4 regions of the Photobacterium gaetbulicola genome follow, and region 4 is predicted to be linked to each of the others. Evidence: predicted binding sites of a transcription regulator. Region 4 holds the regulator's gene; each other region holds the start of a gene.
What was found. Region 4 encodes CRP, which controls carbon source genes, mostly activating them, when cyclic AMP is high. Its sites were predicted from a motif close to TGTGANNNNNNTCACA; they were not measured.

Region 1 (5,417 bases), on a different contig from region 4:
ATGTATTTACCGCTGAGATCGTAAATGGTTTGCTCGATGTAGTTTCGCCCAAGTCGAATGGCGATCGAGTGGAAAGGGGCTGACTCAGTAGTCAGCGAAATTGCACGCCGGCCTCCAGTGGAAGCCTGCTGCGCGACCTCTTTGATCAGGCCGCGCTCCAGCAGTTGGCGGGTGATTTTAGTAACACTTGCAGGTGCAAGCTGACTGACATCAGCTACCTGGATTCGCGATATAGGGCCTTGCAAGTCGATGAGCCGGTAAACAGCTGCACTATTTAGCTGCTTTACCAGATCAACATTACCAATTTGTCCGCCTGTCATAGTTAATTCTGCTCGTATTCACCGTTAACAACAGTCGCCCGAACCTTGTAGTCACGATCAAAAATAGCCAGGTTTGCTACCATGCCTTTTTTGATGGCTCCCAATTTCTGATCAACGCCAATCGCGCGAGCAGGATAGAGGGTTGCCATGCGAATCGCTTCGTCCAGGGCGATACCTGCATGCTCGACACTGTTCTGAACTGCTTCGATCATGGTTAGTGCCGAACCGCCAAGTGTGCCATTTTCATCAACACACTTGCCATCACGGTAATATACTTTCTTGCCGACAAAAATAAAGTGATCAATGTCTGCTCCTGCAGGTGCAGTTGCATCGGTGACCAAAACAAGTTTGTCGCCCTTCATGCGGTGTGCCATGCGAATGTTGGCATAATCGACGTGGAAACCGTCTGCAATCACCCCGGTATACACCTCTGGCGTGTCGTAGATAGCCCCGACCATCCCCGGCTCACGGCCAGCAATCGGCGTCATGGCATTGAACAGGTGGGTGGCGAAGGTGATGCCTGACGCAAAGCCTTTGCGAGCTTCTACGTAAGTCGCATTGGTGTGGCCGGCCGATACCACGATACCAGCTTCGACCAGTTGCTCGATATGGCTATGATCATTTTGTTCCGGCGCCAAGGTTACCTTGGTGACCACATCGGCGTTTTCGCAGATGGTGTTGATCATCTCGTTATCTGAGCGACGGATATGGTCAACCGAATGGATACCTTTTTTCATCACATTGAGGTATGGCCCTTCCAAGTGCAAGCCCAGTGAATGGTTCTGGTATTTGCTTTGGTATTCTCGCTCGGCAGCAATAGCGGCTTTCATGTCTTCGTCAGAAGAGGTGATAAGCGTCGGAAGGAAGCTGGTGCAGCCTGATTTCAGGTTGGCACGGTGCATGGTGTGGATGGTGTCGGCATTGACTTCGTCGTTGAGCATGACGCCGCCACAACCATTGAGTTGAAGGTCGATGAAGCCTGGGGTGAGATTGGCACCATCGAGATCACGGACTTCGATATCCGTTGGAAGTTCTGAGACTGGGCAGACCGCGTGAATGTTCACGCCGTCAATAATGACGGCGTGGTTATTCAGCACATCGCTACCGGTGAAGATACGGCAATTGGTTAGCGCGTACATGAATAACTCCTTTATTACAGGTGCTTGATGTTTTCAGCTTCTAGCTCTTGGAAGTACTTAACCGTCTTCACTTTCAGCTCTTGGGTTGATGGTTCATCACAAACAATCAGTGACTTAGGATGAAGCTGAAGCGCTGATACTGTCCATAGGTGATTCACAGAACCTTCAACGGCGGCCTGCAGGGCAAGCGCTTTGTTGTGGCCCGTTACTAGGATCATGATTTCCGCGGAATCTAGCAGCGTACCTACACCAATAGTTAGCGCGTATTTAGGTACCTGGTTGATATCACCATCGAAGAAACGGGAGTTCGCGATGCGGGTATCTTCCGTCAGGGTTTTGATGCGGGTACGAGACGCTAGTGAAGATGCCGGCTCGTTGAATGCGATGTGGCCGTCGTTGCCCACGCCACCCATGAACAGGTTGATTTTGCCGTAAGACTTGATTTTGTCTTCGTAACGCTGGCATTCCGCTTCGTGATCTTCCGTATTGCCGTTCAGCAAGTTGATATTTTCTTCTTGAATATCAATGTGATTGAAGAAGTTGTTGTACATGAAGCTACGGTATGACTCTGGGTGGTCAGCCGGAATACCAATGTATTCGTCCATGTTGAAGGTGACGACATGCTTGAAACTTACTTCACCGGCTTGATAAAGCTCGATAAGGCGCTTGTAAGTTGCTAGCGGGGTGCCACCAGTTGGTAGGCCCAGGACAAAAGGACGTTCCGCTGTTGGCTTAAATTTGTTAATACGATCAGCAATATAGCGAGCAGACCACAAACCTACATCTTTAGCTTCATTCAGTGGGATTAGTCTCACAGTGACACCTCATTCCATATATAAATTACAATTTAATCATAGCGTGTTATCGCATTTGTTTTGCATGATAAAATAAGTTTTATGATCGAGCTAGCAAAATCGCCCGTTAATTACCCTTACTGGTGACTGAGATCACAAATGATGACGTTTTAATTTGCGGGGCGAAATAAAATTCTTAAACTGCAAGTAACTTAATCGGGTAACTAAAATAAGTTATCCAACATCGAATCTAAGAAAACCATAGGGGGAACTAAGGGTGAATATTCTTGGATATTTTCAAAAAGTAGGTAAAGCGTTGATGGTGCCAGTTGCCACGCTGCCTGCAGCTGCAATTCTAATGGGTATTGGTTACTGGATTGATCCGAACGGCTGGGGTGCCAACAGTGCACTGGCTGCCTTCTTGATCAAAGCGGGCTCCGCAATCATCGATAACATGTCTGTACTGTTTGCTATCGGTGTTGCTTACGGTATGTCCAAAGACAAGGACGGTGCGGCGGCACTATCCGGTTTCGTTGGTTTCCTTGTTGTGACCACGCTACTTGCTCCAGGAACAGTAGCAAACATCCAAGGTATCGACGCAAGTGCAGTACCTGCGGCTTTTGGTAAGATCAATAACCAGTTTGTTGGTATCCTAGTGGGTATCGTTGCTGCCGAGATCTACAACCGTTTCTCGCATGTTGAGCTGCATAAAGCTTTGGCATTCTTCTCGGGTAAGCGCCTGGTTCCAATCTTGATGTCGATTGCCGGTATCTTTATTGCCTTTGTACTGATGTTCATCTGGCCTGCGGTATACAACTCGCTAGTAAGCTTTGGTGAAGGTATCCAGGGGCTTGGTGAGTTCGGTGCTGGTATCTACGCCTTCTTCAACCGTCTATTGATCCCTGTGGGTCTACACCACGCACTGAACTCGGTATTCTGGTTCGACGTAGCGGGTATCAACGACCTTCCTAACTTCCTTGGTGGTCAGGGCTCTATTGATGCAGGTGTTGCTGTTCCGGGTGTTACGGGTATCTACATGGGTGGTTTCTTCCCAATCATGATGTTCGGTCTACCAGGTGCAGCGTTGGCGATGTACCACACAGCTAAGCCGGAGAACAAAGAGAAAGTTGCTTCAATCATGATTGCTGCTGGTTTCGCTTCTTTCTTCACCGGTGTGACTGAGCCACTAGAATTTGCATTCATGTTCCTAGCACCAGGCCTATATGTACTGCACGCACTACTAACAGGTATCTCTGTGTACATCGCAGCGTCAATGCAGTGGATTTCAGGCTTCGGCTTCTCTGCAGGTCTGGTAGATATGGTGCTTCAGAGCCGTAACCCGCTAGCAACTAACTGGTATATGCTGGTTGTTCAAGGTCTGGTATTCTTCGGCCTATACTACGCAATCTTCCGTACGGTTATTATCAAGTTCAACCTGAAGACTCCTGGTCGTGAAGACGAAGATGAAACAGCTTCTGATGCCACTGGTTCTCAGGAAACGGGTGAACTTGCTAAGCAATACATCGTTGCGCTAGGTGGTGTATCTAACCTAGAAAACATCGATGCATGTATCACTCGTCTACGTCTAACTCTGAAAGACAGCAGCCTTGCTGATGAGAAAACGTTGAAAGCACTAGGCGCAATGGGTGTGGTTAAGCTTGGTTCGAACAACCTACAGGTTATCCTAGGCCCACTAGCTGAAATCGTTGCTGGCGAGATGAAAAAAGTATCGCCAAACGAAGACCTATCAGCGGTAAAACTTCCTTAATGACTTAGCCCTAAGTCATAGCTAACGACCCTATCGGCCTCCATTCGGAGGCCGATATTGATTCAGACTCAGCAATCACCTGTTACCTCGCACTGTATTAACCAAGATTTCCTTGCAGGCTCGTGCCTTTTTTAGCAAGGACGATACGTGGTGCCTGCGGTTTCAGATCATTGTTATGTTTGTTTGCCCAGAGGGGTACCAATGGTTGGTACTGCCCTGGTGATCGGGAAGGAGTTACTCGTGAGAACATTCAATTTAAGTCTACTTGCTTCTGTAGTCGCCTTGGCGACAGCAGGTTGTGCGCCTCAATCAACAGCGACTTCGGAACAGCAACTGGTCGATATGCTAGCTGAGAATTTGGGGGTCAACTACCAGGTTGTGACCAACCACGGTGCCAACGAGGGGCTTAACTGTCGCAAGCTGGCCGCAGAGTGGGCGTCATGTGATTTGATCAACCTGACACTGACTAATAACGGCCCGGCGCTGACCAATACTGATTGGAAAATTTACTTCCACAGTATCCGCATGATTCTGGATGTTCAGAACGAACAGTTCAAAGTAACGCATATCACCGGCGATCTGCATACGTTAGAGCCAACGGACAAGTTCCAGGGCTTCGCGGCAGGTGAGAGCGTGGTGATCCCGTATATCGGTGAATACTGGACGTTGTTCGAAAATGACTATATGCCGCGCGCCTATGTGGTAGCAGGTGACTCTGAACCGCGTACGCTGGCCAGCATGGATCACGATGATCCGGCCGCTTACCTCTCGCCAATCGATGGCGAGAACTGGAAGCGCGTACCGACCGACAGCAATATCCTGGCGACGGCGCAATCCCGCTTTGACAAGAACAGCGATGTGGCGCTGATTGCCGAGGAAGAGCTGGCGGGGACTATCATCCCGACCCCGCTGGAAACGCGCCTGACCGGCAGCGCGGTGTCACTTGCTAACGGGATCCGGATTGATAACCAGGCAATGCCAACCCCAATGCTGGAAGCAGCAATTGAGCGCATGGCAACCTTGGGAGTGAACAGCCAGGGCCAGTATCCGGTTAAGCTGGTGTTAGACCCGCAGAGTTTTGACCTGGCCAATAAGATCTCTGGTGCCTACCAGCTCGAAATCAACAATGGCCAAACGGTCATTACCGGTTATGACTATCAAGGTGCATTCTATGGCTTGCAGTCACTGATGTCGCTGATGGGAACCGGTACCGAGCAGATAATTCCAACCTTGGAAGTCACGGATGCGCCTCGCTTTGACTACCGTGGGGTGATGGTCGATGTCGGCCGTAACTTCCACTCGAAAAAGGCGATATTGCGTACGCTTGACCAGATGGCGGCGTACAAGCTGAACAAGTTCCATTTCCACCTGACAGACGATGAAGGCTGGCGTATCG
Region 2 (5,417 bases), on a different contig from region 4:
TTGGAATTTGATCAGCAGCATGTCTGGCACCCCTATACCTCAACCCTGAACCCACTCCCGTGTTACCCGGTAGTCAGTGCCAACGGGGTCTATTTGCAACTTGAGGACGGCAGGGAAATCATTGATGGCATGTCGTCGTGGTGGTCGACGATCCATGGCTACAACCATCCGGCCTTAACCGAAGCGGCTAAAGCCCAGCTCGATAAAATGTCACATGTGATGTTCGGCGGCATTACCCATCAGCCCGCTGTCGAGCTCTGCCGCAAGCTGGTCGCTATCACACCGCCCCCCCTGCAGCATGTTTTTCTCGCCGACTCAGGTTCCGTCGCGGTGGAAGTGGCACTGAAAATGGCGCTGCAGTACTGGCACGCAAGAGGCGAGCCGCGGGCAAAATTTCTCACGGTCAAACATGGCTATCATGGCGACACCTTTGCCGCTATGTCGGTCACCGACCCCGACAACTCGATGCACAGTCTGTACAAGGGGTTCCTGCCTGAGCATATCTTCGCCCAGTCGCCGGAGGGAGGCTTCTTTGAGCCTTGGCAAGAGTCGGATATTGATGATTTCCGCCACCAGCTCGAGCAGCAGCACCGCAACGTTGCCGCAGTCATTATCGAGCCTATCGTGCAAGGAGCGGGGGGGATGCGTATCTATCACCCGACCTTCCTCAAGCGGGTGCGACAGCTGTGCGACGAATACGGTATTTTGCTCATTGCCGATGAGATAGCGACCGGTTTTGGCCGCACCGGAAAATTATTTGCCTGCGAACATGCCGGTATCAGTCCTGATATTATGTGTGTCGGCAAGGCGCTGACGGGGGGATATATGACCCTTTCGGCCACCCTTACCAGTAGTCATGTCGCAAATACGGTATGCGGCGGTGAAGCGGGGTGCTTTATGCACGGCCCAACCTTCATGGGTAATCCGCTGGCCTGTGCAGTCGCCAATGCGAGCTTGGATATCCTCGCCCAAGGGCATTGGCAGCATCAGGTAAAAGCCATTGAAAAACAATTAGCTGAGTCACTTCCAGAGATTGAAGTACTCGACAAAGTCAAGGCGGTTCGCTGGCTGGGAGCCATCGGCGTGGTCGAGCTCCATGAGCCCGTTGAGATGGCCAGTATTCAGGAAACTTTTGTCGACAGTGGGGTATGGATTCGCCCATTTGGCACACTTGTCTACATAATGCCTCCATTTATCATTAATCAACAACAACTTAGCCAGCTCACTTCCGCCATCATGTTAGCACTTAAGTAGTATCGAAAAGCAGACAACTTCTAAAGATTGTCTGCTTATACTTTTCCTGAACGTTATAGCAAACCCAACTTCCGGTTGGCCCGTATTTATATAATGAATAACGTCAGTAAGGCTAATACTATGCAATTACCACTATTTCCGTTACAGATATACCTGCTGCCAGGTGGGATAAGTAAACTGCGTATTTTCGAACCACGCTATACCCGTTTAGTCAAACTGGCTATGGGGGACGGTAACGGCTTCGGCCTCTGCATGAAAGATGAAGAGACGATGTGCCATTTCGGCACCCGGGTAATCATCACGGATTTCGAGCAGCTCCCAGATGGTCTACTAGGCATTACCATCAAAGGCGTTGAAAAGTTCCTGATCAATAAACATTGGCAAGAAGAAGATGGTTTGCGGTTTGGCGATGTCACTCCAATATCCAATTGGACCCCAAGCCAAATCAAGTTTGTCGACCGGGATATCTCCAATAGCCTGAAAGCCCTGTTCGATGAATATCCCGAGCATGCTGAGAATTACCCCTTGCCCGATTACAATGACATGACTTGGGTATGCCAGCGCTGGCTAGAACTGTTGCCCCTGGAAACCAACCAGAAGCAATGGTTCATGAGCCGTAATGATCACCGGGCAGCCCTCTCCTTTCTGCACAATGTCATTGACGAACAACTGAAAAGTGACAGCTAATGTGACAATTTAGTCAAGTATATGTCTGTGGATGTGAATTTTTACAAAGACATATTTACCTGAGCCAGCGGCAACGCTAGTCAACCCTCAATCAGCTTCATCAACAAATGACCATCGTACATGGCTTGTTTCACCAGCGCAGCGCCCGGCATAGTCGCCTGGGTATAGAACGAGCTCTGCTCAATAACCAAATCCCGGTTGTACACCGGCAGCGACTGACTGCGGACACAATCCATGATCGCCGGGTACAAAATATCTTTCGCACGATTGAATTCACCCCCGATCAACACCTTCTCGGGATTAAACAGGTTAACCATGATTGCAATGGCTTGGCCTAAATGGTGGCCTAGTTCAACAATCACCTGCCGGGCCAATGTATCGCCGGCCATAGCCGCCTCGCAAATCCGCTCTACCGTCAGCGTCTTGCCATGAAGCGACGAGGGGTGACCTTCCCGTAGCCTCTGATCAACTTGCTCGATAACAGCCTTTACACTGGCCACCGTTTCTAGGCAACCGTGGTTACCGCAGAAACAACGTTTGCCGTAGGGTTTGATCTGGATATGACCCAGCTCACCCACGTTACCGATTCGCCCTTGCAGCACAACATTGTCAAGCACGATACCGGCGCCGACACCGTGATGGATAGACACCAAAATGGAGTTGGCCACATCGCGAGAGTTACCGAACAGTTTTTCGGCCAGTGCCCAAGAGCGAGTATCGTTACCGATAAATACCGGCAGCCCTGTTGCTTCATGGATTGCAGGCCCGAGTTCGAGGTTGTGAACATCGTAATGGGGCATCTGGATAACCATACCGGCATCAGAATTTACCAGTCCCGGCAGTGACACGGCAATGGCCGTGATCCTATCTAGTTCGCCAACATGATTGGCAAAGAAAGTGTGGATCTCGGCAATCAGCTTTTTCAGAACTTCATCTTGATGAAGTACATCGATATCCTGACGCTCTTCCACCAGGATATCCCCGCCCAGCTCGTGCAAAGCGATGGTTAAGTAGCCCCGCCCCAGGCGGATAGACAAAAACTGCCAGCCTTCATTGGCAGGCACCAAGCCAACGGCAGGGCGGCCCCGGCTGGAAGATTCCTGAATAGCGGTTTCTTTGATTAGGTGGGCTTCAATGAGCTCACGGGTAATTTTAGTAATACTCGCAGGGGCTAGCTGACTACGTTTGGATAGCTCAATGCGGGAGATGGGGCCAAACAAGTCAATAAGCTTGTACACGCTGCCGGCATTATTTCTTTTGATATGGTCTATGTGACCTGGCTGAGCGACATACATGCCTAAACTCCCGGTAAATTCTGTTATCATTTAATACAAATTGAATTTTTTTACTTTGCGAAGTAATTGTGAAGTCGATAATGTTCAGTCCGTGACAAGGGTCACGACGATTCATGAAAAACAAAGCAATTTTTGCCCCAGCTCTCATTGTACCGCAAAACTATTGCCTTTTTTTTAACTACAAAAATTAACCGATATAAAGACAGCTCCATGCAATTTTGCGATAATGCCCGGTCGCAAAATCCCCCACCATGAGGTTAACGGTGTACAAAATTAACGAAGTCTTTGAAACAATCCAAGGTGAAGGTGTATTTACCGGTGTACCTGCCATTTTCGTCAGGCTCCAAATCTGCCCTGTGGGCTGTGCCTGGTGCGATACCAAACAAACTTGGAGTGCTGAACCTCAGGATCACGGCTCTATCGAAGACGTCATGGAAAAGACCGGAGACTCCCCGATCTGGACCGAGCTAGATGCCCAGGGCATCGTTAATTTACTTGCCCAGCAGCACTACACCGCCAAACATGTCGTGATCACCGGCGGCGAGCCTTGTATCTACGATTTGCTGCCGCTTACTACCGCTCTTGAGCAAGCGGGCTTTAACTGCCAGATCGAAACCAGTGGTACCTCTGAGGTGCAGGCAACGGATAACACCTGGGTCACGGTTTCACCCAAAATCAACATGAAGGCCAAGCTTCCTGTGCTTGCAAGTGCGCTGGAACGTGCCGATGAGATCAAGCATCCTGTCGGTACCCAAAAAGATATCGATCAGCTTGATGAACTGCTCGCGGGAAAACAGCTCAAGACCAACGTCAATATCGCCCTGCAGCCAATCAGCCAGAAGCCGAGGGCGACCGAGCTGTGTATCGAAACCTGCATCAAGCGCAACTGGCGCCTGTCTATCCAGACCCACAAATACCTCGCTATCGCGTAGTCGCTTGACATCAAGGTGACAGGCTACCTTATTCGGCTGTCTTACTTTCAGGACAGCCGCTCTATCTCCGAGACACATCTCCTTTCTTAACTTTGCATCTTTTTGCCCTATCTATACTGAGCAGAAACTAATACCAATAAAGATTCATGATCCAGTGACCTATTGGGGAAATTATTATGCGCAGTTACCTGGGATATACCCTGCTGGCTATCAGTAGCCTGCTGCTTGCTGCCTGTGGAGACAGCGGTAAGCCCGCCGAGCCCGTTACAGGCACGCCCGTGCCCGTTTCAACCACCTTCACGGTTTCTGTCGATGCACCCGACGGTATGGTTCTTGCCGCCAATCAAGGTTTCTCTTTGATCAGCCCAGCCTATGCCAATGCAGTTAAACATCTTACCGAACAGAATTTCGCGGCTGTCTGGCTGGACGACAAAGGGAAAATTTTTGAATCTATCGATATCACCCGGCTAGAGGCCAAGGGAGATGGCAACTATGTCCTAGATGCGGGCACCCGGGCGCGGATCAATGCCGTCTTGCTGGTTGACCTGGACGGAGTTCCCGAGTACACCCTAGGCGAGAGCCTACCCAGCGGTTTGCTCATGACACCGCTGGCCACTGAGCGCCTAGCCATTTCTCTTGAGTCATCGCTCACCTACTATGCCCTTGCCCAGCGAGTTGTCGCCGATGAAAGCTGGGGCGTATTCACTGACGTTTTCGAATCCGGGGCACAGGGGGCGGTTGCTCTCGCCCTAGAAGACATCAACAAGATCGCCATCGATATCCGTGATACCCTTTTCCCGAAAATCGGTATTCAAGGACTAACGCTCAAAGATCTGATGAGCCTGACTATTGTTCAGACCATGACCGAAGGCCGGCTTGAGCGGTTCTTTACCGAACAGTCGGCTGTCGCCGCCAATGTGCTGGCCATCCTCAATGACGGTTATTGGGAAATCAGTGCGTCAGAGGGCAACCAAGGCAAGGCGATTTTTGCCGACACGACATCGTATGACGGCAACGAAACCACAATCAGTGAGTTCAGCTGGGATAAAAGCGGCAGTGAAGATATCACCCTGACGGAAGTTTTCACCTACTTCAGTAACTCTACCAGCTTTGGCTCCGACGACATCCGCTCGCAAGTGCTGACCAATCAGGGGATCTGGCTTGGCTTGTTCGACTATCTGAAGGTCGAATTCGCCACCGATAAAACGGCGCTTCTCACTGACGCCGCACTCAACATCAACGATGAGTC
Region 3 (5,417 bases), on a different contig from region 4:
TAACCCGCCCAACGCTCATCGGCAGCTATCATGTATGGCTGCGGGTTGTTGAGAATATCCGTTACTTTGCCTGTTTCTTTCGTTACCTCCGCACCGTTGTGCAGGTGGGAATAAGTGGTGTAGATGCTCGCAGTGCCCTTTGCTGACAGCGGCTGGTGGCCAACAGAGGCGTACGAGATTTCGTTTGGCATCACATGTGTTTGGGTGCTGACCGAGCGGGCAATACGGAACTCACTGTCATCATCGTTGCGAATTGCCCAGTTGCCTTTCATGTCACCGAAAGTGATTTTCAGGCCATTATCCGTGGCGTGGATTTGGCGATTGTATTCCGGATACATCTGGTCAACGGTCTGGTTTTCGTAACCCGGTGTCGAGCGCGCTTTTTGCAGCAGCTCACCGTCCCACAACAATTGCAGATCCATGTCCTGACTCGTCAGGTTAGTCAGTTTGGTTTCAACCAACGAGGTTCTATCGGTGACAAAGCGAAGCACCATCTGCACTTCAAGCTTATCGGTTTTCAAGATCTGTACCAGCGCCCCCGGTGTGCTGTAGACCTTAGCTTCGGCTGCGGAAAGATCAATCGTCTCGCCGCTGATGGTATCGGTGATGTGAAGTTTGTCGAAGGTCTGGCCCGACATGAAATGCGCATACTCCTGGGTCACCTGCATGATACCGCCAAAAGAGCCATAGCCTTGTTCGTCTGCCGGTAGCAAGTGACCGTGCCAGGCCCCGTTGTCAACAAACGCGTTAAACTTCAAGTTGCTGTATTCGTCATAATCGCGCAGGTACTCTGGCGCGCCACTTCTGTCGATCACATTGATAAAATCGTTGCTCGGTAACCCGGCTTCTTTTTCTGATTTGCTACTGCTGCTATTACACCCCGCCAATGCCACGACGGAACCAATCAACACGGCTAAACACGTTTTACGAAAAGTCATTAAAAAATCCCCCGATGTCACCCGCCGCCGTGATCTGTGCGATTCTTGTATTGGCTGGCAGGCGCTTTTTTATTTACACATAACAAGCTTGTTTATTAACGGAGGAAATAATAATAAGTAAAACTTTAAGTAAAATAGATCGCCGTCACAGTAAAATTTTTCAGTAAAACAATTAATCAAACCGCCTTGAATAACCATCCGGAATGAAGTGAAAAGTAATTCATAACAATCAGTTAAGTTCGGAATCAATATCACAATCAACTTTTTACTAAATTTTGATTTCCTGCAAGCAGATCACTGTTGGCAAAATGGTTTCTTTGTTACTCAAAGAAACTGATAAAAACTGTCGCTGCCAATAACTATGGACTCAGGGTCACGTAATGGAGCCTGTTCATTTTCATTACCGACAGAAACATGCGCCATAGATGCAACAAAACCAACAACAGTTTATTTCAAATGTTACCCAGGCCTTGCTTATGTAACAGCAACCGGCTTGGGCACAGCCCCCTGCATGAGCAAAATATCGCCAGTATATTTATGCAAGTGAAACCACAGGCAAGGTACCAAACGACAGCCGCTGCATGTGCGGTTATTGGAAGTAAAAAAAAGCCAGCTCAATTGAGCTGGCTTCTCTACTCGGTATCCGGCTGGGTAATAACCGATTACTCAGCAAGCATACGGCGGGCTGCTTCAACTACAACCTTGATAGAGCGCGCTTCTGTTTCTTTCAACGTTGCGTGATCCGGAATTTCTTTCTGAGTGCGGTTGATAATAACACCAGCAACACAGCCGGCACGAAGGCCTGAGCTTGCACACATGGTTAGCAGCGTTGCTGATTCCATTTCGAAGTTAAGCACGCCCATTTCCTGCCACTCTTTCATCGAGCCTTGGAAACGACGGACAATACGACCAGAGAATGTGTCGTAACGCTCCTGACCTGGGTAGAACGTATCACTTGATGCGGTTACGCCTGTGTGAACGGTCGCACCATCGGCATCACATGCCGCTTTCATTGCTGTAGCCACATCGAAATCAGCTACCGCAGGGAACTCCATTGGGGCAAAGTGCAAGCTTGCGCCATCTAGACGGACGGAACCCGTCGTTACGATCATATCGCCTACGTTGATGTGCGGCTGGATAGCACCGGTTGTACCGACACGAAGGAACGTACGCACACCCAGCTGTGCCAACTCTTCAACAGCAATTGACGTAGACGGGCCGCCAATACCGGTAGAACAAACAACAACAGACTTACCATCCAACTTAGCGCGGTACACCGTGTATTCACGAGAGCTTGCTAGAAACTCAGGGTTATCCATTAGGTTTGCGATTTTTTCAACTCGTGCCGGGTCACCAGGAATAATGGCTAGCTCTGCACCGTTAAGATCTGCTTTGTTCACACCCAAATGGAATACTGCGTTGTCAGACATAATCATATCCTTTCTATTGTTGCCGCCTGGTAGGGAAATTGAGGCCAGCGGCTGATTAGTTTTGTTTATACCCAAATGGCTTCAACATGAAGATCCCAGCGCTGAGTCAGCTATCTGGTAATCACTTGGGTATAAACCGTTTATTCATAATAAGAGTTCGTAAACACATAATTACGATAGCTGATAAAAATTAGCATTTGAGTGATCACAATCACACTAAGAGAAATTGCATTAATTTCATGTTTCACAATAAAGTGACAAAGATCACCAAAAAACGTTTGCCCGTGCGGCTTATCACACTATTTTTTGTTATTGAGTTAACTGATAATATTTTTTCAATTATTCTCGTTGCCCCGTCAGTATAGTTAACCGCAAGGATGTTAATTGATGATCGACTTCGCCATTTTGGCTGTTTTTATTCCTACTTTCTTTTTCGTCTCGGTTACGCCTGGAATGTGCATGACGCTATCGATGACGCTGGGTATGACGATTGGGGTTCGCAGAAGCCTGCCAATGATGTGGGGGGAGCTGATCGGGGTCGCATTGGTTTCCATCGCTTCTGTGGTAGGTGTGGCAGCCATTATGCTCAACTACCCTGCAATGTTCCTGCTACTAAAATATCTCGGTGGCGGCTATTTGTTCTGGCTGGGGATCCAGATGTGGCGCTCTAGGGGCAAGCTCGCAATTCCGGATAATATCGATGAGGAAGTGGATACCTCTGCGGTCGGATTGGCCATACAGGGGTTTGTTACGGCCATTGCCAATCCAAAGGGATGGGCATTTATGATTTCGCTGCTGCCCCCGTTCATCAATACCGGCAACGCCCTGTTACCACAGCTGTCGGTGCTGATCAGCATTATCCTAATCACCGAATTCAGCTGCCTGCTGCTGTATGCAAGCGGGGGGCGTACACTGCGCCGTTTTCTGCAACAGCGTGGCAACGTACAGATGCTAAACCGGATTGCCGGTTCGCTGATGATGGGCGTCGGCATCTGGCTGGCCGCAGGATAACTCGGCATAACAAACAGGCATCCTGCAAAAGGATGCCCCATCCAATCTCTATGGCTGCTTGCCCGGCTCAAAAATATAGGGTGTGGTTGTTGAAACAAAAACAAAGCCATGCTTTTCAACAATGGGGCGACTCATCTCAGAAGCATCAATAATTAAATATTGTTTGCCCCTCTTTTTCGCTTCGTTGATTCGCTTGTTGAGCAATAACGAATAATGTCCCCTTCCCCGGTATTCAGCGATAGTACTACCACCCCAGATCCCCGCAAACGGACTCTCATCGTTATAAACTATCCAGGCCGAGGTTACCGGTTTGCCGTCATCATACACAACGTAGATAGCGATATTATCCGGGGTTTGGGTCTTCATATTGAGCAGATGGGCATATTGCCAATCGAAATTTCCGCCCCAGACCTGCTCCTGCACGCTGACAGCATCTCTGATCCCTTTGGCATCAAACACTTCAACTATCCGGCTGTCATCAACCTCACGCCCAGAGACGGTTGACAGTTCTAGCGCCATAAAGGATTCTGACTCTTCTTGTTCAAAGCCAAAACTCAATAACAACTCACCAATATTCTGCGGTAAGTCTGTGCAATAAGTCTTCCATTCAAATGCTTTACCCAATTGAGAAAAGTAAGCCACTTCCCGTTCAATAGCAGCCTTGGCAGATTGCTCGTTGAGACCGTAAAAAGAGATGTAACTCCCTTCGGGGTTATCTGAAACAAATTTAATCACACCATCCGTATCAATCACCTTTCCATAGAGATCATTGATAACCTTTCTTTCATGCTTGTTGTAAGCATGCATAACATCCGTTGTGTTCATGACTCCTTCTCTCCCTATTACTGCACCTGTTAAACGATTCAGCATCCTCCTATCATACCAGCCAGCCAACCCGGAAAGAGACACCAACCAAAACAAACAGCACAGAAATCACCGTTACCGGAATAATATGCCACGCCATATCCCACAGATTCGCCTGAGACAATTTCGGTATCACTCTGAACCTTGCGTCCAGCGCAAATATTACGGTTAGCGCTAGCAACAGAAGTTTGGCCATGATCCCATGAGCTAAAGGAATGCTGGTATCAAACCACAAAGTCATATCCGGTAGCATTCTGTATGCCAGCATGAGTCCTGTAACAACCTGGATGATCAACGCTGGCATACCGATTTTTTCGTATACCTGCTCAAAATCCAACAACTGCTGTGGATTGCGATTTTTTAGCACCGACGGCAAGACTACCAGCGACAATACAATATGCCCGCCAGTCCAAATAGTTGCGGCAATAATATGCAATGCTAGTAACAACCCAAACATTCTTCCCTCCATCTTAATCATTGACAGTCATCTTGGGCAAACTATAACACATATAAAAAATACAACTTATAAGTTGCATCACACAAGACCACTAGGAGAGAAGTAGAATGGCCATTTCATTTACCAAGATCTTTAAGAAAGATAACGAAAAAGCCGAAGATAAGACGTTTATTGAGCAACCTGCTTCCAGCGAACGTCAAGAGTCCGAAAAGACTAAAACAACAAAGAAACACGGTGAACCCGGTTTTTGCTGTGGCTCTTGCTCGTAACCAAACAATGCCACCAGGGGGCTATGATGCCTGCACCAGCAAATCTCCCCCTGCCGCTTTAGGGCTTCACTCTGTGAACGGCAGATAGCCTGTTGAAGTAAACCATTACTCCTTACCGGCTTTTCCTTTGAAGCCCGAATGTAGCGCCTTCGCCTTGGTTTTGGCGCCATCCTGATAGGCTGTGAAAACATCGGTCTCTTTATGCCCGGAAAGATACAGCCAGCCGTGTATCAGTGACGTAAAAAAGGAAATCACCACAATAAATACCGGAACAATACCGAGCCCGCTAATATTAAATGTCGCGAGTCCGATGAAGAAAATGATTGCTGAAACAATGGCGATTGTCTTATTTTTTTCTGTTTTCATCATTAGTAGCCTCCATGAAAGGTGATAGGCAAGAGTAACCGCTTTCGCTTACGCAGTTTATGAGGCCAACAACAATTAGCGA
Region 4 (5,417 bases):
TGCATTGTCAGCAACACTTCATTTACCCACTTCCGTGCGGTGGTCGACAAGGTTGATGTGCTGGATGGCACCGCGCTGCTTAGCCCTGAGGCGGCTGAGGCGCTGGACGTTAAACAAGGGGATCAGGTGCGCCTGATCGCCCAGTAAAGGAGAACATCATGACTCAATGGATTGCAGGTCGCTGGCTCGCCGGCGAAGGGCAGGCGATGCAGTCGCTCAATCCCTATACCGCTGAAGTGGTGTGGCAGGGCCAGGCCGCAACGGCTGAGCAGGTCGAGCAGGCGGTGTCTGCCGCGAGGGCAGCCCTGGTGGGCTGGCGCAATACCCCGTTTGCCGAGCGCCAGGCGATAGTCGAACGGTTTGCCGAGTTGGTCAAGGCCCACAGCGAGGCCATTGCGGTGGTGATTGCCGAGGAAACCGGCAAGCCGCTGTGGGAGACCCGCACCGAAGCCGGGGCTATGGTCGGCAAGATTGCGATATCGGTGCGCGCTTACCATGAGCGGACCGGCGAGAAGCAGAAAGAGGTGGCAGGTACCCAGGCTGTGCTGCGCCACCGTCCGTTGGGGGTGATGGCCGTCTTCGGGCCTTACAATTTCCCGGGCCATTTGCCTAACGGCCATATTGTGCCGGCGTTACTGGCGGGCAATACCGTGGTGTTCAAACCCTCTGATCTGACGCCAAAAGTGGCCGAGGAAACCATGAAACTGTGGCAGCAGGCCGGGTTACCGGACGGGGTTATTAACCTGGTTCAAGGGACCAGGGAAACCGGCGAAGCCCTTGCCGGCGCGAAAGGAATCGATGGTTTGCTCTTTACCGGCAGTGCCAATACCGGTCACCTACTGCACCGCCAGTTTGCCGGCCAGCCGGGTAAGATGTTGGCACTCGAGATGGGGGGCAACAACCCGATGGTGATCTCCCGCCACTTTGGCGAGCTGGATGCGACTGTCTACACTATTATTCAGTCTGCCTTTATCAGTGCCGGCCAGCGTTGTACTTGTGCCCGACGGCTCTATCTGCCGTCTGGCGAGGAAGGTGATCGTATTTTGGCCCGTTTGATTGAGCTGACCCGGCAAATCCGGGTGGGCGGCCAGTTTGACGAGCCGGCACCATTTATGGGGGCGCAAGTCTCGCTCCAGGCCGCTGACAACATTATCCAGGCCCAGTCACGATTGGTTGAGATGGGCGGCGAGCCGCTACTACCGGCGACCCGTGGCCAGGGGGCGATTGTCACTCCGGGGATCATCGAGGTCAGCCAGATTGCCGAGTTGCCGGATGAAGAATATTTTGGTCCATTGCTGCAAGTTGCCCGCTACGGCGAGCTGGTTGAGGCGGTGGAGAAGGCCAATGATACCCGCTACGGCCTGTCGGCAGGTCTGGTGTCGACCGACGACAGCGAGTGGCAGTATTTTGTCGAGCATATCCGGGCCGGGATCGTTAATCGCAACCGCCAGCTAACGGGAGCCAGTGGCGATGCGCCATTCGGCGGCCCGGGGGCGTCGGGGAACTTACGGCCGAGTGCGTATTACGCGGCAGACTACTGTGCATACCCGATGGCATCGATGGAAGGTGAGAAGCCGGAGTTACCCGCTCAGCTTTCACCGGGTCTCACGCTGTGAGAGCCATCGTCAATCATTCACTAGCCAAAGAGGATAGCGAGCACATGGAAAGGGTAGAGCAACTATTTGAACAGTTATGGCAGGATTATATCCAGCGTCTGTGCCCCTCGGCTGCTCAGGTTCACGATCTGCTGACCGAGGAGGAGCCGCTGCTCAACGACCATATTGCGCTGCGGACATTTAACTTACCGATGGTCGGTCTTGACCGGTTGGCGGCCCCGTTTATCGCGCTTGGTTACAAGCCGTGTGGCCGCTACCACTTCGAGGCCAAAAAGCTGTACGCCGAGCATTTTGAGCATCCCAACCCATTGGCACCCAAAGTGTTTATCAGCGAATTGATGGTCGGCCAGTTTAGCTCCCTGCTGCAGCAAACGGTCAGGGATCTGGTTGAACAGGTGCCCGAGCAGGCCATGCATGATCCAGCCTTTTTGTATGGTGGCCGGTTATGGGACCTGGACTACGCGACCTATGAGTTGCTGGCGGCCGAGAGCGAGTATGCCGGCTGGCTGGCCGCCCATGGCTTTGGTGCCAATCATTTCACCGTCAGCCTCAATCAGCTCGAGCAGTTTACCGAGGTGGCCGAGGTCAATCACCTGCTGCGCCACAACGGGTTTGAAATCAATAGCTCAGGCGGTGAGGTCAAGGGGAGCCCCGAGGTGATGTTGGAGCAGTCGTCGACCATGGCAGATAGGGTAGAGGTCGGTTTTACCGATGGTGTCTATACCATTCCCGGCGGCTTCTATGAGTTTGCCAAGCGTTACCCTAAGGAAGACGGTGAGCTGTATTCCGGTTTTGTTGAGGCGTCAGCTGACAAGATCTTCGAAAGTACCGATGTAAACTGACGCTGTCGTACTCGCAGCGGTTAGTGTAAGCCCTAGCGCCTGTGGCCTCCGTGGTCGCAGGCTTGTTCTATGGACTGCACTAATGCTTGAAACTGTCGAGTGGGTAGCCCAGGTGCGTTTCTGGCGGATAGCGTTTCACCCTTTCGTGCTGCTCGAGATAGTGGCGGCTGTCACTGAACCCGGTCATTTCGATGGTATCTGGAAGCGGTGAAATGACCCCGCGCTGTACGTGGTGAGAGCTGTGTGGCGAATAGCGTTCGATATCCATACCGGTATTCCATTACAGGTGATGAGGGTTGATATGCACAATGTAGCATTGGACGGAATAGATACAAGCATAAAAACAGTGATGCACTAGACACTAATGCTGTGTAAGTATGAAAAGGGTTGGCGAACGGCAATAAAAAAGCCGCATGATGCGGCTTTTGGGGATCGACTTGTTTCAACGGGTTGCTTAGCGCGTACCGTAAACAACAATGGTTTTACCATGGGCGGAGATCAGGTTCTGCTCTTCCAGCATCTTCAAAATGCGGCCCACAGTTTCGCGGGAACAGCCAACAATCTGGCCGATTTCCTGGCGGGTGATCTTGATCTGCATACCGTCTGGGTGAGTCATTGCATCTGGCTGTTTGGCCAGGTTCAATAGCGTCTGTGCGATACGGCCGGTAACATCCAAGAACGCCAAGTCACCGACTTTCTGGCTGGTCACCTGAAGGCGGCTTGCCATCTGTGCTGACAGGCGCATCAGGATATCCGGGTTGACCTGGATAAGCTGGCGGAATTTCTTGAACGAAATTTCTGCGACTTCACAAGGGGTCTTGGCACGAACCCATGCGGTACGCTCCTGGCCTTCTTCGAATAGGCCTAATTCACCGATGAAGTCACCTTGGTTTAGGTAAGACAGGATCATTTCCTTACCTTCTTCATCCTTGATCAGGACCGCAACAGAACCTTTGACGATGTAGTAGAGCGTCTCTGCTTTTTCACCCGCGTGGATCAAAGTACTCTTTGATGGGTATTTATGAATGTGGCAATGGGAAAGAAACCACTCTAGAGTTGGATCTGTTTGAGGTTTACCTGGAACCATATTACTAACTTCCTCTGCGTTTGTTGCCCAACAACGACGTCCTTCAAAATGAGGCTGGGCCTAATCATAATTAGCTCGTCGTTTAGGATATTCAGTCAACCGCTGGGCTGCAAGCTCACGTGAATAATTAGTTCAGATTTTATCTTTTTTCGGCGCGCTTTTCTTGATATTGATCTATCTGAAAAGGCCATTTTGTAGTCATAAGTGTGCACATGATCACACAGTTGCTAGATAGTGCCAAAAGCCCCTAAAAGTTGTAAGGAGAAAGCAATGCAATCACGAGTGAAATGGGTCGAGAATATGACCTTTCTAGGACAGTCAAATTCTGGCCACAGCGTGGTTATGGACGGTAACGGTGGCGAAAAAGCACCGAGTCCGATGGAGTTGGTGTTGATGGCTGCAGGCGGGTGTAGCTCGGTGGATGTGGTTGACGGTCTCAAGTCGGCGGGGCAGAAAATTACCGGTTGCGAAGCGCAGATCTCCTCGGTTCGGCGCGAGCAGGCCCCGCGTATTTTTACCACGGCCAACTTGCATTTCGTCGTTACCGGAGAAAACTTGGATGAAGCCGTTGTGGCCAAGATGGTGACAGACTCGCTGGAAAAATACTGCTCGGTATGCCTGATGTTGGGGGAAGGGGTCGAGATGACCCATTCGTATGAGGTGGTAGAAGAGTAATACTGCGGCAAAAGATGGCGATGGGCCAGGGGCAGAGTAAAATCCCGCCTATCGCCTATCGCCTATCGCCTATCGCCTATCGCCTATCGCCTATCGCCTATCGCCTATCGCCTATCGCCTATCGCCGCTCTTACCCGATCTTCCCCGTATCAATCAGCTGCTGGATCAGCGGCCGCATGATGAGCTCCATCGCGAAGCTCATCTTGCCGCCGGGTACCACTAGGGTGTTGTGGCGCGACATAAACGAGCCCTGAATCATCGACAGCAGGTAGGGGAAGTCGACATTTTTGATCCCGCGGAAGCGGATCACCACGAAGCTTTCATCCAGGCTCGGGATCCCCTTGGCACTGAGGGGGTTGGAGGTATCGACCGTTGGTACTCGCTGAAAGTTGATATGAGTACGGGAAAACTGCGGGGTGATGTAATTGAGGTAGTCATCCATCGAGCGCACGATAGACTCCATTACCGCCTCGCGGGAGTGGCCGCGATCCCGGGTGTCCCTGACAATTTTCTGGATCCACTCGAGGTTGACGATAGGCACCATGCCGATAAGTAGGTCGACATGCTGGGCGGCATTGACCTCGCCATCAACCACCCCGCCGTGTAGCCCTTCATAGAACAGCAGGTCGGTATTTTCTGGCAGGGTCTGCCAAGGCGTGAACGTGCCTGGCATCTGGTTGTACGGCACGGCTTCGTCAAACGTGTGCAGGTAACGGCGGAACTGGCCGCTGCCGTCTTCGCCGTACTGGCGGAAGAAAGTCTCCAGCAGCGGGAAGTCGTTGGCCTGGGGCCCGAAATAGCTGATATGGCGGCCTTGCTCTTTGGCCTTGCGGATTTCGACGTCCATTTCCGGACGGGTGAAGCGGTGAAAACTGTCGCCTTCAAGCCAGGCAGCATTGATGCCCATCATATTGAACATCTTACGGAATGCTTCGGAGGTGGTAGACGTACCCGCCCCCGAGGACCCTGTTACTGCAATAATGGGGTGTTTTGCAGACATGACAAACCCTGTCGTTAACATTAACGGAAAGAGTTATTAACAGGGCTGGGCGGCAAGGTCAAGCCGGGATGTCAAAAATGCAGGGTCGACAGAATTTGCGAGGGGTTAGCGGTGACCCAACTGGCGTTTGGATTTGATGTCGATGGTTTCATGCAGTTCCGAGTAAACGATCACCGCCTCGCCGCTTTCCAATTGCT

Region 1: a site for CRP is predicted at 2,396-2,411, ahead of nagE (N-acetylglucosamine-specific PTS transporter subunit IIBC). Genes of this name have one in related genera too.
Region 2: a site for CRP is predicted at 3,327-3,342, ahead of mlc (sugar metabolism global transcriptional regulator Mlc). Genes of this name have one in related genera too.
Region 3: a site for CRP is predicted at 2,569-2,584, ahead of udp (uridine phosphorylase). Genes of this name have one in related genera too.

Annotation. Positions count from the first base shown of each region.
Region 1 covers NZ_PYME01000045.1:10,201-15,617, reverse strand. Annotated here, with positions in the region: gene nagC (DNA-binding transcriptional regulator NagC) at 1-320, opposite strand, end outside; gene nagA (N-acetylglucosamine-6-phosphate deacetylase) at 323-1,459, opposite strand; gene nagB (glucosamine-6-phosphate deaminase) at 1,474-2,274, opposite strand; gene nagE (N-acetylglucosamine-specific PTS transporter subunit IIBC) at 2,531-4,021, shown strand; gene C9J03_RS25175 (beta-N-acetylhexosaminidase) at 4,262-5,417, shown strand, end outside.
Region 2 covers NZ_PYME01000007.1:169,215-174,631, reverse strand. Annotated here, with positions in the region: gene bioA (adenosylmethionine--8-amino-7-oxononanoate transaminase) at 1-1,254, shown strand, start outside; gene C9J03_RS08505 (LON peptidase substrate-binding domain-containing protein) at 1,375-1,941, shown strand; gene mlc (sugar metabolism global transcriptional regulator Mlc) at 2,022-3,236, opposite strand; gene queE (7-carboxy-7-deazaguanine synthase QueE) at 3,488-4,168, shown strand; gene C9J03_RS08490 (hypothetical protein) at 4,345-5,417, shown strand, end outside.
Region 3 covers NZ_PYME01000011.1:20,930-26,346, reverse strand. Annotated here, with positions in the region: gene ygjK (alpha-glucosidase) at 1-938, opposite strand, end outside; gene udp (uridine phosphorylase) at 1,601-2,368, opposite strand; gene C9J03_RS11255 (LysE family translocator) at 2,756-3,379, shown strand; gene C9J03_RS11250 (GNAT family N-acetyltransferase) at 3,428-4,249, opposite strand; gene C9J03_RS11245 (CopD family protein) at 4,257-4,700, opposite strand; gene C9J03_RS11240 (CCGSCS motif protein) at 4,808-4,969, shown strand; gene C9J03_RS11235 (hypothetical protein) at 5,075-5,338, opposite strand.
Region 4 covers NZ_PYME01000004.1:49,962-55,378, reverse strand. Annotated here, with positions in the region: gene astA (arginine N-succinyltransferase) at 1-147, shown strand, start outside; gene astD (succinylglutamate-semialdehyde dehydrogenase) at 159-1,616, shown strand; gene C9J03_RS04425 (DUF1338 domain-containing protein) at 1,661-2,458, shown strand; gene C9J03_RS04420 (hypothetical protein) at 2,538-2,726, opposite strand; gene crp (cAMP-activated global transcriptional regulator CRP) at 2,913-3,545, opposite strand; gene C9J03_RS04410 (OsmC family protein) at 3,816-4,220, shown strand; gene C9J03_RS04405 (phosphoribulokinase) at 4,351-5,220, opposite strand; gene C9J03_RS04400 (YheU family protein) at 5,326-5,417, opposite strand, start outside.